DNA from 2 places in the Longispora sp. NPDC051575 genome. Region 1 is predicted to be linked to the other one. Evidence: riboswitches for the same ligand, from Rfam matches in the RefSeq annotation. Region 1 holds a riboswitch; the other holds the start of a gene.

Region 1 (5,660 bases):
CGATCCTCGTCGGCCGGCTGTGGCGGGCCGTGCCGGGATGGCGCCGGCTGACGAGCGCGAAGGTGATCTGAGGCGCTCGAACCCGAGACCGATGGAAACGTCCCACCCGGCTCCGACCACGACTGACGGCCGCGGCCGGTCAGGCCTCCTCGACCTCGCCCAGCCGCCCCAGGACCGCCTCACTGATCGTCGCCAACTGCTCGACCTGCTCGGGTGTCAACACGTCGAACAGGTGCCGCCGGACGGCCGCGACATGCCCGGGGGCGGCGGCGGCCAGCGTGTCGAACCCGGACTGGGTCAGCGTGGCCCAGTTGCCGCGCCGGTCGGACGGACACTTCTTGCGGATGACCCAGCCGTTCTCCTCCAGGCGCGCCACCGCGTGCGACAGCCGGCTCTGCGAGGAGTGCGTGCGCTCGGCCAGGTCGCTCATCCGCAGCGACCAGCCGTCGGTCTCCGACAGCATGGCCAGGATCATGTAGTACGTGTGCGGCAGGCCCGAGTCCCGCTGGAGCTGGCGGTCGAGGGCCTCCTCCAGGCGGCGCGTCGTGACCAGGTAGGCCAGCCACGCGCGCCGCTCGGAGTCGTTCAGCCAGCGGGGTTCGGCCAGCGTGCTGTTCGGCATGTCAGGCGGCGGGGGTCAGGTCGATCGTGTGACCCGTCCGTTCGACCTTGGCGTGCAGGTAGCGCAGGTTCGCCTCGGTGGCGTGCACCCCGGTGCGGGCGAGGACGCGGACGTCCACCCCGAGGGCGCGCAGCTGGGCGGCCTTGTCCGGGTTGTTCGTCAGCAGGTCGACCCGGGGCGCGCCGAGCGCGGTGAGCATCTGGGCGGCCGCCGTGTAGTCGCGCTCGTCGTCGGCGTGCCCGAGGGCCCGGTTCGCGGCGTACGTGTCCAGGCCGGTGTCCTGGAGGGCGTAGGCGTCGAGCTTCGCGTACAGCCCGATGCCACGGCCCTCCTGGCGCAGGTACAGCAGCCAGCCGCCGTGTTCGGCGATCCGCTCGACGGCCTCGCGCAGCTGCGGGCCGCAGTCGCACCGGGCGGAGCCGAACACGTCGCCGGTCATGCACTCGGAGTGCACCCGCACGAGCGGCACGTCCACGCCGGTCACGTCACCGAGGCCGATCGCCAGGTGTTCCTTGCCGTCGGCGAGGCCGGTGAAGGTCACGATCTCGGCGGGGGTGGTGAAACCGTCGCCGAAACGCAGCGGCACCGGGACCCTGGTCCGTATTCCGGCCGGAGCAATCATCGTTGTCCTCCACGGTGCTTGAGCGCTCAAGTTCCCTGTCGACGATACGGTGGGTCACCTTAACGATCAATGTGATCAACCTCGCGGAATATCAGACCGTCCACGGGGGCGTGATCCACGAACCGTCGGCGAGGGCCGCCCGCAGGCCCACGCTGGTGCTGACCCACGCCGTCAGCGGCTCGGCCCCGGTGTCGATGCCGAACAGGCCGCCGGCCGGCACGATGACGACGTCGCCGGCTGTCACGTCGTGCTTCCGGTCGTCCAGCGTGACCGTGGCCGACCCGGCGGTGATGCGCAGCACCTCCTCCCGGGTGACGCGGTGCGGGACGCCGGTCGTGCCGGCCGGGACGTCGACCTGCCACGCGGCGAGTTCGGCGCTGCCGCTGCGCGGGGCGGCGTAGGAGGTGAAGGTCGCGCCGTGGATCTCGTGGACGACGGCGTCGGAGGGGCGGACGACAGGCACGGTGACTCCTCAGAAGTAGACAAGTAGCTTGTCTAAATGGTCAACGATCTTGTCCGTGCTGTCAAACTGCTTTCATGGGTACCGACCACCGCGCGCTCGCCTACCTCGTACTCGCCGCCGCGAACACCCTCAGCGAGGCCATCCACGCGGGGGTGGTCGCCCGCGGCTTCGACGACGTCCGCCCCGCGCACGGCTTCGCGTTCGTCCGGCTCGCCCCCGACGGGGCCACCGTCGGACAGGTCGCCGAACACCTGGGCGTCACGAAACAGGCCGCCAGCCAGCTGATCGAGGAACTGACCCGCAAGGGGTACGTGGCCAGCCAGCCGCACCCGCGCGACGCCCGGGCCCGGCTCGTCACGCTCACCGACCGGGGCTGGGCCTGCACCCGGGCCGCCGACGCCGCGGCGGCCGAGGCGGTGGCGCGCTGGGCGGAGGTGCTCGGCGAGGACCGGGTCGGGGCCCTGGTCACCGACCTGGCCCGGGTCGCCGCGCCGGGCCGGCTGCGTCCCACCTGGTGACGCCGCCCTGGGCCGGTTCCCGGATGTCGCCGGCCCGCACGGGATCGTGGCCGGGTGCGCTCCGGCGACTGCGGAGCCAGGCGACGCCGGCGGCCCCTGGTAGATTCGGCCGTGCCGCGACTGGCGAAGGTGGATCACCACCGGGGAGCGGCAGCACACACACGTGACGGTGTCGTCCGCCTGGGCACCTCTGTCCCACCGACGGAGGTTCGCCGTGCAGGAATTTCTCGACCGACTGGCCAGCCGCAGTCCCGCCCCCGGTGGCGGGGCCGCCGCCGCGTTGCACGCCGCCCAGGGCGCGGCCCTGCTCGCGATGGTCGCCCGCTACAGCGACGGCCCGAAGTACGCGGGGCACGCGCCCCTGATCACCGCCGTGCTCACCGAGGCCGAGGAGCTGCGCGGCCGCGCCGTGGCCCTGGTCGCCGAGGACGCGGAGGCGTTCGCCGCCGTGGCCGCCGCGTACAAGGGGCCCCGGGAGGTGCTGGCCGCCGCCCTGGTGGACGCCGCGCGCCCGCCGGCCGCCGTGATCGCCGTCGCGGCCCGGCTGGTCGCGCTCGCCGAGGACCTGCTGCCCGTCGGCAACCGCAACGTGGTCACCGACGTCGCGGCCGCCGCCGAGGCCGCGCGCGCCGCCGTGACCACCTCCCGGGTCAACGTCGAGGTCAACCTCGCCGGCATCACCGACCCCGACGCGCGCCGCGACCTGCTCGCGACCCTCGCCGGGGTCGACGAACTCGTGGCCCGCGCCGACCGGGTCACCGCCGACGTGCGTGAGGGGCTGGCTGCGTGAACCTGTCCGGACGGGAACTCGCGGCCACCATCCGCGCCGACGTCGCCGCCCGGGTCGCCCAGGGGCCCGCGCCGAAGCTCGCGATCGTCACGGCCACCGCCGACGAGGCCAGCGCCTGGTACGTGCGCTCCCTGGCCACGGCCGCCGGCAAGGTCGGCATCACCTGCGAGGTGGTGGACCTCGGCCCGGCCGCCGACACCGCCACCATCACCGACGCCCTCCGGGGGCTCGCGGCCGACCCGGGCACGCACGGCGTCATCCTGCAGACCCCGTTGCCCGCCGGTGTGGACGCCCGGGAGGTGGCCCTGGCGATCGACCCCGCCCAGGACGTCGACGGCGCGAACCCGGAGAGCCTGGGCCGGCTCGTCTGCGGCCTGCCCGCGTACCCGCCCGCGACCGCCGAGGCCGTCGTCGCGCTCCTCGACCACCACGGCGTACCCGTCGAGGGTCGGGAGGCCGTGGTGGTCGGCCGGTCCACGGTGGTCGGCAAACCGCTCGCGCACCTGCTGCTCGACCGGGACGCCACGGTCACCGTCTGCCACTCCCGCACCGCCGACCTGGCGGCCGTCACCCGGCGCGCGGAGATCCTCGTCGTGGCCGTCGGCCGGGCCGGACTGATCCGCGCCGGACACGTCGCCCCGGGTGCGACCGTCATCGACGTGGGCACCCACCCGACGGCCGACGGGGGACTGGTCGGGGACGTCGACGCCGACTCGGTGGCCGGGGTGGCGGGGGCGCTGAGCCCCGTACCCGGCGGAGTGGGTCCCGTGACGACCGCCCTGCTGCTGCGGCACACCCTCGACGCGGCCCGGGCCCGGGCCTGAAAACGTCCCTGCCACGGTCATCCGGTGACCGTGGCAGGGACGTCGTCGTCCTCAGACCGCGCGGAAGAACTCCCGGACGTCGTCGACCAGCGTCGCCGGCTGCTCCAGCGACAGGAAGTTGCCGCCCCGCTCCACCTCGGTCCAGCGGGTCACGTTGTGGTCGCGCTCGGCGAACCGACGGATCGCCACGTCCGTCGTGGCGGTCGCGATCACGGCCGTGGGCACGGTGCCGCGCGGCTTCGGGGCCCAGGCGGCCGGGTCGTGGGCCGACTCGTAGTACAGGTTGGCCGACGAGCCGGCGGTGCCGGTGAACCAGTACACGCTGATGTTGGTCAGGAGGTTGTCGATCCCGACCGCGTCCTCGGGGGACGTGGCGGCGGCGTCGGTCCACTCCTGGAACTTCTCCGTGATCCAGGCCAGCTGCCCGACGGGGGAGTCGTGCAGGCCGAACGCCAGGGTCTGCGGGCGGGTCGACTGGATGGCGTTGAAGCCCATCATGTCGTCGCGGAAGTTCTGCAGCCGGCCGAGGCGGCCCTGCTCCAGCTCGGTGAGGCCCTCGAAGTCCGCCGGGTCGTCCGACGGGAAGGTGATCAGGCCGTTGAGGTGCAGCCCGACGATCCGCTCGGGGTCCTGGCGGCCCATCTCGGCGGCGATCCACGCGCCGCCGCCGTTGCCCTGCACGCCGTAGCGCCCGTAGCCGAGGCGCGCCATCAACGTGACGAACGCGCCGGCGATCCGGCCGGTGTTCCAGCCGGCTCCGGCGTGCGGGCCGGAGAAGCCGACGCCGGGCGTGGAGGTGACCACCACGTGGAAGTCCTCGGCCAGTGGCGCGATGACCTCGGAGAACTGGGTGAACGAGCCCGGCCAGTCGTGCACGAGCAGCAACGCGAGCGCGTCCGGGTTGGCCGAGCGCACGTGGACGAAGTGGATGTTCTGCCCGTCGACCTCCGTCGTGTACTGCGGGAACGCGTTCAGCTTCTCCTCGGCGGCGCGCCAGTCGAAGCGCCCGCCCCAGTACTCCGCGAGGCCGCGCAGGTAGTCCACCGGCACGCCCCGGGTCCACGGGTCGCCGGGCAGCTGCCCCGCCCACCGGGTGCGGCCGAGGCGGTCGCGCAGGTCGTCGAGCTCGGCCTGGGGGACGGCGATCCGGAAGGGGCGGATCTCGGTGGCGGCAGTGGTGTTCAACTCGGACACGGCTCGGGCCTTTCTCGCTGCTCACACGGGCTTCGGTACCCGTTCAGCATAGCAGAACGAAGCATTCCGTTCCAGTATTTCGGCGATGGGATCCCGATCAGGATTCGAGCAGCCCCGGACTCACCTAGAGTGACCGTCATGACGAGTAGGGCCAGGAAGACGGACACGTCCACGCACGCCGCCGACAGCCACGACCTGATCCGGGTCCAGGGCGCGCGCGTGAACAACCTCAAGGACGTCAGCGTCGAACTCCCGAAACGCCGGCTGACGGTGTTCACCGGCGTCTCCGGCTCGGGCAAGAGTTCCCTGGTGTTCGGCACGATCGCCGCGGAGTCCCAGCGGCTGATCAACGAGACGTACAGCACCTTCGTGCAGGGCTTCATGCCGACCCTGGCGCGCCCCGAGGTCGACGTCCTCGACGGGCTGACGACCGCGATCATCGTCGACCAGCAGCGGATGGGCGTCGACCCGCGCTCCACGGTCGGTACGGCCACCGACGCCAACGCCATGCTGCGGATCCTGTTCAGCCGGCGCGGGAAGCCGTACGTCGGCTCGCCCCAGGCGTTCTCCTTCAACGTGGCCTCGATCAGCGGAGCCGGCGCGGTCACCATGGAGAAGGCCGGCAAG
Region 2 (5,660 bases), on a different contig from region 1:
CGACGACATGTCCGTGCTGCCCCGGGCCATCGCGTCCCGGGCCGCGTTCGAGAACGCCGTCGCGCTCGACGTGGCCATGGGCGGCTCCACGAACACCGTCCTGCACCTGCTCGCCGCCGCCCGCGAGGCAGAGGTCGACTTCAACGTCGCCGACGTGGACGAGATCTCCCGCCGGGTGCCGTGCCTGGCGAAGGTCGCGCCGAACTCGCCGAAGTACCACATGGAGGACGTGCACCGGGCCGGCGGCATCCCCGCCCTGCTCGGCGAGCTGCACCGGGGCGGCGCCCTGCGCACCGACGTGTGGTCGGTGCACTCCCCGGACCTGGACTCCTGGCTGGCGGAGTGGGACATCCGCAGCGGATCCACGTCGGCCGCCGCGCTGGAGCTGTTCCACGCCGCGCCCGGCGGGGTGCGCACCGTCGAGCCGTTCTCCACCGACAACCGGTGGTCGAGCGTCGACACCGACGCGGCCGAGGGGTGCATCCGGTCCGTCGAGCACGCCTACTCCGCCGACGGCGGGCTCGCCATCCTGTTCGGCAACCTCGCCCCGGACGGCTGCGTGGTCAAGACCGCCGGCGTCCCCGACGACTGTCTCACCTTCACCGGACCCGCCAAGGTGTACGAGTCGCAGGACGACGCCGTCACCGCCATCCTCGGCAACCAGGTGGTGGCCGGCGACGTGGTGGTCATCCGGTACGAGGGGCCCAAGGGCGGGCCGGGCATGCAGGAGATGCTGTACCCGACCTCGTTCCTCAAGGGGCGCGGGCTCGGTCGGGCGTGCGCGCTGATCACGGACGGGCGGTTCTCCGGCGGGACCTCGGGGCTGTCCATCGGGCACGCGTCGCCCGAGGCGGCGGCCGGCGGGCTGATCAGCCTCGTGCGCGAGGGCGACCCGATCGTGATCGACATCCCGAACCGGGCGATCCGGCTGGACGTCGCCGACGACGAGCTGGAGGCGCGGCGGGTGGCCGAGGAGAAGCGGGACCGGCCGTACACGCCGGTGGACCGGGTGCGGCCCGTGTCGGCGGCGCTGCGGGCCTACGCCTCGATGGCGACCAGCGCGTCCGACGGGGCGTACCGGCTGGTGCCGTAGCCGGACCGGGCCGGCACCCGTGCCGGGCGCCCGCCCGTACCCGTCGAAAGATCTAGGCCAGGAGCGCGTAGACCGTCGAGACCTCGGCGGCCACGCCCTTCGACGCCGACAGCGTGATGGTCACGAAGGCGAGGCTCCGGCCGGCCTTCGTGACCGACGCGCGCACCAGGGTGTCCTCGCCCACGACCGGCCGCTGGAACGTCGAGGACAGCTGCACCGTCGTCATCGGGAAGAATCCGCCCCGGGTCGCCGACAGGGCGATCACGGACGCGGTGTCGGCGGCGGCCATCATCGCCTGCCCCGACAGCGCCCCGCCCTCCCGGGCCAGGTCGGCCGACCACGGCAGCCGCAGCGTCGCGGCGCCCTCCCCGACCTCCTCGACGACGAGCCCGAGTGCGAGCACCCAGGGCGCGAAGTTGGCGGCCAGAATCGCGTTGCCCTCCGCGGGCGTGAGTCCCATGGCGGCGAAGCATAACGGCTTGATCTCGTGATGGGAGCCCGCCGCAGGTCGACTAGCATGACAAGTACGCGACTGGCGCGGGTTTGGGTGGGCATAAACCACCGGGAAGCGACACTCGCCGGGCACCGTGCGCCTGGGTGCCGGGATCAGCGAAAACCATGTCTGGAGACGAGCAGTGCACGAGCCATCGATCTCGCACCTGGCCACCGAGGACCCGCAGATCGCGGGTCTGATCGAGGCCGAGGCGAAGCGCCAGTTCGAGAAGATCCGCATGATCGCCTCGGAGAACTACGTGTCGACCGCCGTGCTCGAGGCGACCGGGACCGTCCTGACGAACAAGTACTCCGAGGGCTACGCCGGCAAGCGGTACTACGAGGGCCAGCAGTTCATCGACCAGATCGAGACGATCGCGATCGAGCGGGCCAAGTCCCTGTTCGGCGTCGACCACGCGAACGTCCAGACCTACTCCGGCTCCCCCGCGAACCTGGCCGTCTACCTGGCCTTCCTGAACCCGGGCGACACCGTGCTCGGCATGGGCCTGCCGGCCGGCGGCCACCTGACCCACGGCTGGTCGGTCTCGGCCACCGGCAAGTGGTTCAACGCCGTGCACTACGGCGTCGAGAAGGAGACCGGCCTCGTCGACCTGAACAAGGTCCGCGAGCTGGCCCTGGAGCACCGGCCGAAGCTGATCATCTGCGGCGGCACGGCCATCCCGCGCACCATCGACTTCCCGGCCTACGCGGCCATCGCCAAGGAGGTCGGCGCGGTCCTGCTCGCCGACATCGCGCACATCGCCGGCCTGATCGCCGGTGGCGCGCACCCCTCCCCGGTCGGGTACGCCGACGTGATCTCCACCACCACGCACAAGACCCTCCGGGGCCCGCGCGGCGCGATGCTGATGTGCAACGCCGAGCACGCCAAGGCCATCGACAAGGCCGTGTTCCCCGGCCTGCAGGGCGGCCCGCACAACCACACGACGGCCGGTATCGCGGTGGCCCTCAAGGAGGCCGCGACCCCCGAGTTCGGCGTCTACGCCCACCAGGTCGTCGCCAACGCCAAGGCCCTCGCCGCCGCCCTCGTGGAGCGCGGCTTCGACCTGGTCTCCGGCGGCACCGACAACCACCTGATCCTCGCGGACCTCACGCCGAAGGGCATCGCCGGCAAGCCCGCCGCGCAGGCCCTCGACGCCGCCGGGATCGAGCTGAACTACAACTCGGTGCCGTTCGACCCGCGCAAGCCGTTCGACCCGTCCGGCATCCGGCTCGGCACCGCCGGGCTCACCACCCGGGGCCTCACCCCGGAGCAGATGCCGCAGGTCGCCGCATGGATGGACGAGGCGATCGGTGCGGCCCTCAAGGAGGACACCACCGAGCTCGACCGGATCGCCGGCGAGGTGTCCGACCTGCTCAAGGCCTACCCGATGCCCGGGTACGCGGCGGAGTAGCCACGCACTTCCCGGACCCCGGCGCCCCGCTCTTGTGGGGCGCCGGGGTCTTTTCAAGAGCATTTGATGGTTACGGTGGGGTGTGACCGGTGTCCGGCGGTTCGTCTGGGCTGCCCGGAGCGCCCCCGCCAAGCCGGGCGTTCCCGACCGGGAGTAAGCCCCCGGCTCGGCCCGGGGTCGGCGCTCGGCCCGGGGGTCAGCCCGCGCGTCGGGTCGCCGCCCACTCCAGCAGGGGTTCCACGTGCTCCGCGGGGGCGGCCCGGCCCAGAACGGCCCCCTGCCCGTACCGGCAGCCGGCCGCCTTCGCCGTCGTCAGCGCCTCCGCCGTGCCCAGGTCCTGCGCGACCACCTCGTAGCCAAGGCGGCGGCCCAGGGTCACCACCACGGCCGTCGCCGGGCCCGAACCCTTCACCAGGTCCACCGACAGCCGGCGCAACTGCCGCATGGTGGCCGGCCCCAGGTCCGTACCCCCCAGGCAGACCCGGACGCCGAGTGCGCGCAGACCCGCGAGCTGGCTCGTGACCTGGCGCGAATCGCCCGGCCCGGTCACCTCAACGACCAGGCGGGCCGCCGGCACCCGGTGGGTGGTCAGGGCCGCGGCGACGCCCGCGACGTACGTGACGGACTCCAGTTCGGCGGGCTCGGCACGGACCGTGATCCACAGGTCGCGGCCGTCGGCGAGCCAGCGGGCGAGCTGGCGGCACGAGCGGTCGAGGACCCAGGCACCGAGCAGGGGACCGAGGCCCGCCTCTGCGGCCATCCGGAGCAGCTCGGCCGGACCCAGCCAGCCGAGCTTCGGATGGTGCCAGCGCGGCAACGCCTCCACCCCGGCGGTCCGGCCGTCGGCCAGGTCCACGACCGGCTGGAACCTCAGGTCCAGCGCGTCCTTCTCCAGGGCGGCCCGCAGGTCCGCGCGCCGGGCGGCCGGCAGGCGACGGGGGCGGCGGCGGTACAGCCACGCCCCGCCCGCGACCAGGGCCGCGAGCAGGCGCAGCCAGAACGCGTCGGCGACGACGGCCACGGCGAGCGCGAAAGTGATGAGTATCGTCATCCGCCCACCTCCTCCCGCTTCCTGTCTAACGACCCGGAAGGTTGCCAGTTACCCGCCGCCCGGGGGCCACCGCGGGGCCGGGAACACCGCTCGGCCGCCGGGCTGCCGCACCGCTGACAGCGGGCCGCACGGCCAGTCGCCGGCCGGGGGCTTCGGGACGGGGGCGCGAGGCGCTCGCGGGGTGCCGCCGCGCAGGGAGGGGAAGGGGGCGGGTGGGCGTACCCGTCGCGTGGGTTCGATCTTGGTTTGTGGTGCCTCACGGGGGCCGGAGCGGCTGTGGGACGATCGGGGCGTGGCCCGACGCGAAGACGTAGTGAGATTCCGGTACAGCGGCGCGATCATGGTCGCGGTCGTGTTCGCCGCGTTCGGCGCGCTGCCGTTCGCGCTCAGCTCGTGGTGGCTGGCGCCCGTGCTGCTCGTGCCGGCCGCGATCGGGCTGTGGGCCGGCCGGGCCGGGGTCGACGCGGCGCCCGAGGGGCTGACCGTGCGCGGCGCCGTGGGCAGCCGGCGGCTCGACTGGTCGGAGATCGACGGGTTCGAGGCTGTCGGGAAGAAGGTCGCGGTGCTGCTGCCGTCGGGGGCGACCCTGCCGCTGCCGGCCGTCCGGCCGACCGATGTGCCCCGGCTGGTGGCCGCCGGGGGACGCGTCCTGGGCGGGGAAGCGGATACCCTGGGCTCGTGAAGCCCCCTGTGATCGTCCGCCGGGCCCTGGTCGTGCTCACCACCGCGAGCCTGCTCGCCGGGTGCACCTTCGGCCCGCCCTCGGAGAAGGACACGGGCAGCCCGCCGAGGTTCCCGACCCCTTCGCCGTCGAAGTCGGCCACGGACGACGACGACCAGGCCAGCGCGACCGTGATCGCCCGCAACCTGAGCGTGCCGTGGGGGGTGGCGTTCCTGCCCGACGGCGGGGCGCTGGTCACGGAGCGGGACAGCCGCCGGCTGCTCAAGATCGGCCCGGAGTCGACGTCCAGCGGCCTGAAGGTGCAGCCGTTGGCCACGATCGAGGAGGCCTTCTCCAGCGGCGAGGGCGGGCTGATGGGCGTCGCGGTGTCGCCGACGTACGCGACGGACCAGACCATCTTCCTGTACTACACGACGAAGACCGACAACCGCGTCGCGAAGATGAAGATCGGCGAGCGGCCCGAGGCGATCGTCACGGGCATCCCGGTCTCCGGCATCCACAACGGCGGCCGGCTCGCGTTCGGCCCCGACGGCTTCCTGTACGTGAGCACCGGGGACGCGAGTACGACGGGCAACTCCCAGGACCTGGCCAGCCTCGGCGGCAAGATCCTCCGGGTCACCGCCGAGGGCAAGCCCGCCCCGGGCAACCCGTTCCCCGAGAGCCTGGTCTGGAGCCTCGGACACCGCAACGTGCAGGGCTTCGACTGGGACGCCGACAAGCGGCTGTACGCGGTGGAGTTCGGGCAGAACGAGTTCGACGAGCTCAACCTCATCGAGCCCGGGAAGAACTACGGCTGGCCGGTCGTCGAGGGCGTCGGCACCGACCCGAAGTACGTGAACCCGCTGACCACCTGGAAGCCCGTCGACGCCTCGTGCAGCGGCGCGGCGGTGGCCGGTTCGATGCTGGTCGCGGCGTGCCTGCGCGGGGCCC

The links. A riboswitch is a leader RNA that binds a small molecule or an ion and turns the genes downstream of it on or off. The one in region 1 is predicted to bind ZMP and ZTP.
Region 2: linked by a shared signal. The riboswitch ahead of glyA (serine hydroxymethyltransferase) and the one ahead of AB0M43_RS08475 (cyclodeaminase/cyclohydrolase family protein) in region 1 are both predicted to bind ZMP and ZTP.

What each region holds. Positions count from the first base shown of each region.
Region 1 covers NZ_JBFAZP010000003.1:213,395-219,054, forward strand. The annotation lists gene AB0M43_RS08450 (hypothetical protein) at 1-71, shown strand, start outside; gene AB0M43_RS08455 (MarR family transcriptional regulator) at 140-622, opposite strand; gene ribA (GTP cyclohydrolase II) at 624-1,244, opposite strand; gene AB0M43_RS08465 (cupin domain-containing protein) at 1,336-1,707, opposite strand; gene AB0M43_RS08470 (MarR family transcriptional regulator) at 1,782-2,225, shown strand; ZMP/ZTP riboswitch at 2,332-2,418, shown strand; gene AB0M43_RS08475 (cyclodeaminase/cyclohydrolase family protein) at 2,440-3,015, shown strand; gene AB0M43_RS08480 (bifunctional 5,10-methylenetetrahydrofolate dehydrogenase/5,10-methenyltetrahydrofolate cyclohydrolase) at 3,012-3,839, shown strand; gene AB0M43_RS08485 (epoxide hydrolase family protein) at 3,891-5,000, opposite strand; gene AB0M43_RS08490 (excinuclease ABC subunit UvrA) at 5,172-5,660, shown strand, end outside.
Region 2 covers NZ_JBFAZP010000012.1:12,274-17,933, forward strand. The annotation lists gene ilvD (dihydroxy-acid dehydratase) at 1-1,093, shown strand, start outside; gene AB0M43_RS32625 (PaaI family thioesterase) at 1,146-1,553, opposite strand; ZMP/ZTP riboswitch at 1,612-1,699, shown strand; gene glyA (serine hydroxymethyltransferase) at 1,729-2,997, shown strand; gene AB0M43_RS32635 (EAL domain-containing protein) at 3,194-4,048, opposite strand; gene AB0M43_RS32640 (PH domain-containing protein) at 4,362-4,730, shown strand; gene AB0M43_RS32645 (PQQ-dependent sugar dehydrogenase) at 4,727-5,660, shown strand, end outside.